DNA from 2 places in the Kitasatospora sp. NPDC087315 genome. Region 1 is predicted to be linked to the other one. Evidence: riboswitches for the same ligand, from Rfam matches in the RefSeq annotation. Region 1 holds a riboswitch; the other holds the start of a gene.
What was found. Region 1 has a riboswitch for S-adenosylmethionine ahead of ACIO5D_RS14480 (aminotransferase class V-fold PLP-dependent enzyme). Riboswitches for the same ligand answer to the same signal wherever they lie in the genome.
Positions count from the first base shown of each region.

Region 2: another riboswitch for S-adenosylmethionine. It lies ahead of thrC (threonine synthase); the one in region 1 lies ahead of ACIO5D_RS14480 (aminotransferase class V-fold PLP-dependent enzyme).

Region 1 is NZ_JBIUYD010000009.1:3,962-6,153, forward strand. It holds gene trpD (anthranilate phosphoribosyltransferase) at 1-926, shown strand, start outside; SAM riboswitch class IV at 1,045-1,162, shown strand; gene ACIO5D_RS14480 (aminotransferase class V-fold PLP-dependent enzyme) at 1,214-2,192, shown strand, end outside.
Region 2 is NZ_JBIUYD010000004.1:300,724-302,915, reverse strand. It holds gene ACIO5D_RS08365 (trehalose-6-phosphate synthase) at 1-63, opposite strand, end outside; gene ACIO5D_RS08360 (glucosyl-3-phosphoglycerate synthase) at 104-1,144, opposite strand; SAM riboswitch class I at 1,294-1,426, shown strand; gene thrC (threonine synthase) at 1,444-2,192, shown strand, end outside.

The sequences.
Region 1 (2,192 bases):
CCCCGGTCCAGGTGGCCGGCTTCATGGTGGCGCTGCGGGCCAAGGGCGAGACGGTCGACGAGATCTCCGGCCTGGTGGACTCGATGTACGCGCACGCCGAGCCGCTGGACATCCCCGGCCCGGCCGTCGACATCGTCGGCACCGGCGGCGACCGCGCCAAGACCGTCAACATCTCCACCATGTCGGCGATCGTCGCGGCCGCGGCCGGCGCCAAGGTGGTGAAGCACGGCAACCGGGCCTCCTCCTCGGCCAGCGGCTCCTCCGACGTGCTGGAGAAGCTCGGCATCGGCCTCGACCTCTCCGCGCGCCGGGTCGCCGAGGTGGCGGAGGAGGTCGGGCTCACCTTCTGTTTCGCCGCCAAGTTCCACCCGGCGATGCGGCACGCCGCCCCGGCGCGGCGCGACCTCGGGGTGCCGACGGCGTTCAACATCCTCGGCCCGCTGACCAACCCGGCCAGGGTGACCTCGCACGCGATCGGCTGCTTCGACACCCGGCTGGCCGGGCTGATCGCCGGGGTGCTGGCGCAGCGCGGCTCGAACGCCCTGGTCTTCCGGGGCGACGACGGTCTGGACGAGCTGACCATCTCCACCACCTCGCAGGTCTGGATCGTGCGCGACGGTGTCGTCACCGAGGAGTCCTTCGACCCGCGCCAGGTCGGCATCGAACTGGTCGGCATCGAGGCGCTGCGCGGGGCGGACGCGGCGTACAACGCGGAGGTCGCCCGTCGGCTGCTGGCGGGGGAGCGCGGGCCGGTGCGGGACGCCGTCCTGCTCAACACGGCGGCCGCGCTGGTGGCGCTGGAGCTGACCGGTGCCCCGCTCGCCGAGCAGCTGGCGGCCGGGATCGAACGGGCCGCCGAGGCCATCGACTCGGGCGCGGCGCAGGACGTCCTGAAGCGCTGGTCGGAGGCCACCGCCCGGGCGTGAGAAGGCAGTTGGGGCCGGTGGCGGCGGGTCGCCACCGGCCCTTCGGCGTCTTCGCGGGGTGTCCGGATGGTGAAACCGTGTTTGACCGCCCGGCGGGCGCCACCTAGAGTCTTCGCCAGGTCATGAGTGACAGCGCAAAGCCCCAGCTGGCTGTCCGGCAACCCTCCGTCCGTGGCGGGGTGCCCTGGGTGAGGACCGGGTCACGCGGCAAACCGTCCGGGTGGCAAGCGCGGACACCCGGACGACACGCACTCCCGGGGTCCTGGACCCAGAAGGAGTGCATTCCCATGTCCCTCTCCACCGAAATCTGCGCCCCGCTCGCCGTCCTCGGTCAGGACGTTCAGGTCCCGCTGGTCAGTGGCGAGAAGGTCACCTACGCGGCGCTCGACTACGCGGCCAGCTCCCCGGCGCTCCAGCGGGTCTGGGACGACGTCGCCGCCTACGCCCCCTACTACGGCAGCGTCCACCGCGGCGCCGGCTACCTCTCCCAGCTCTCCACCGACCTGTTCGAGCAGAGCCGCCGCACCGTCGGCGAGTTCCTCGACCTGCGCGAGGGTGACCAGGTGGTCTTCACCCGGGCCACCACCGACTCGCTCAACCTGCTCGCCGGGGCCGTCCCGGCCAGCACCCGGGTGTTCGCCTTCGAGACCGAGCACCACGCCTCGCTGCTGCCCTGGCGCCACGCCGGCCTGGCGGTCAGCTACCTGCGCGCCCCGCGCTCGCACGCCGAGGCGGTCGCCGCCCTGGACGCCGCGCTGGCCGAGGCGCCCGAGGGCCCCAAGCTGCTCTGTGTCACCGGCGCCTCCAACGTCACCGGTGAGCTGTGGCCGGTCGCCGAGCTCACCGCGACCGCCCACCGGCACGGCGCCCGGGTGGTGCTGGACGCCGCCCAGCTCGCCCCGCACCACCGGGTCTCGGTGCGCGAGCTGGGCGTGGACTGGATCGCCTTCTCCGGCCACAAGCTGTACGCGCCGTTCGGCGCCGGGGTGCTGGCCGGCCGTGCCGACTGGCTGGACGCGGCCGAGCCGTACCTGGCCGGCGGCGGCGCCACCCGGACCGTGGCCCGGGAGACCGACGGCTCGGTGGCCGTCCAGTGGCACACCGGCCCGGCCCGCCACGAGGCCGGTTCGCCGAACGTGATCGGTGTCTACTCCATCGCCTCGGCCTGCCGGGCGCTGACCGAGGCCGGTTTCGACGCGCTGGAGGCCCGGGAGCAGCAGCTGATCGCCCGGCTGAAGGCGGGCCTGGCGGACGTCCCGCAGGTGA
Region 2 (2,192 bases), on a different contig from region 1:
GGAGGCCACCAGTACGGGGGCGGTGCCGGTCGGACTCGAACGTTCGGTCGTGAGATCGCCCATGGTTGGTACGTTGCCGGGGGCCAGGGTCGGCAAACCCCGGTCAGTGCGGCAGGTGGCGGCTCACGTACTCGGGGACGGTGTGCATCGGGGGCCGTTCCAGGCCGGTGACCGGGTGGGTGTGGGCGGTGAAGGCACGGGTTTCCGGGTCGCGGGTGAACTGGGTGAGCAGCGGGTGCACCAGGTCGGCGGAGGCCTTGAGGCGGTGGGTGCGGTCGAGGCGTTCCAGGGCCGTGCGGTAGATGGTGGCGGCCATCCGGCCGAGCGCCTGGCCGTCCTGGTGGCGGTGGTGGCGCACGCCCACGTCCACCTGGGCCAGGGCGTCCAGACCGGCGGTCTCCAGGGCGTCGACCAGCAGGCCGAGCTCGACGCCGTAGCCGGTCGGGAACGGCAGCCGTTCGAGGAGCGAGCGGCGGGCCGCGTACTCGCCGCCGAGGGGCTGGACGAAGCCGGCCAGCTCCGGCCAGTGCAGGTTGAGCAGCGGGCGGGCGACCAGCTCGGTGACCCGGCCGCCGCCGGAGGGGACGACCGCGCCGCCCGCGTCGGACGGGCCGCTCGACGGCACTTCGAGCGGCCGGTCGTACATGGCCTTGACCAGCTGGATGTCGGGTTCGGTGAGCAGCGGGCCGATGATGCCGGAGACGAAGGCCGGGTCGAACTCGCGCAGGTCGGCGTCGACGAAGCAGACGATCTCGCCGCTGGTGACCAGCAGGGAGCGCCAGAGCACCTCGCCCTTGCCGGGGGCGGCGGGCAGCCGGGGCAGGATGTCGTCACGGTGCACCACCCGGGCGCCGGCCCCGGCGGCGACCGCGGCGGTGGCGTCGGTGGAGCCGGAGTCGACCACGACGAGTTCGTCGACCAGCGGGAGGCGCTCCATCAGCTCGCGGCGGACGGTGCGGACGATGTCGCCGACGGTGGCCTCCTCGTCCAGCGCGGGCAGGACCACGCTGACGGTGCCCGCCCGGCCCGCCGCCCGTTTGGCGTCCAGCAGCGTGCCGACCGGGCGGTCGGCCGCGCTCCAGGAGCGGCGGCGCAGCCAGGACGCCGCCTGCGGAAGGAGCGCGGGGGTCGGTTCGGCGGGCACGGGTCTCTCCTCGGCGGGTTCGGGTGGGACGGGGCATCTCGCGTGGCGGACGGTCCCGTTCGGGGTTGACGCCTTCGGATACAGTCTTCGTACAGCGATCGGACCTTCGCACGCCGGGGTCACCGCTGAGCAGGACCACAACTTCACAGAGCTCATCCAGAGGGACTGAGGGAACGGCCCGTTGACGTCCCGGCAACCTTCTCGCGCGGCTGTCGTACAGGCCCGGCGGGACAGGTGCCAATTCCGGCCTGTGGCGCGACCGCGTCACGGGGAAGATGAGGAGAGAGGCCTCCGCCATCATGGCTATCGACACCGCCGCACCCGCATCCCTCACCGTTGACCTCGGCCCCGCCGCCGCGCTGTCCTGTCGGGAGTGCGGCACCCGCTTTCCGCTCGGTCCGAGCTTCGCCTGCCTGGAGTGCTTCGGGCCGCTGGAGATCGCGTACGACTTCGGCGGCGAGGCCGCCGAGGACCTGCGCAAGCGGATCGAGGCCGGCCCGGCGTCGATCTGGCGCTACGCCCCGCTGCTGCCCGTTCCGGCCGATGTCGCCGGGAAGCCCAACCTGAACCCGGGCTGGACCCCGCTGGTGAAGGCCGACAACCTGGGCCGTGAGCTGGGCTTCACCGCTCAGCTGCACATCAAGGACGACTCGGGCAACCCCACCCACTCGTTCAAGGACCGCGTGGTGGCCTGCGCCATCGAGGCGGCCCGCGCGTTCGGCTTCACCACGCTGTCCTGCTCGTCCACCGGCAACCTGGCCGGTGCGGTCGGTGCGGCGGCGGCCCGGGCCGGATTCAAGTCCTGCGTGTTCATCCCGCACGACCTGGAGCAGGGCAAGGTCGTGATGGCCGGGGTCTACGGCGGCGAGCTGGTCGGCATCGAGGGCAACTACGACGACGTCAACCGCTTCTGTTCGGAGCTGATCGGCGACCCGGCCGGCGAGGGCTGGGGCTTCGTGAACGTCAACCTCCGCCCGTACTACGGTGAGGGCTCCAAGACGCTGGCGTACGAGATCTGCGAGCAGCTCGGCTGGCGGCTGCCGGAGCA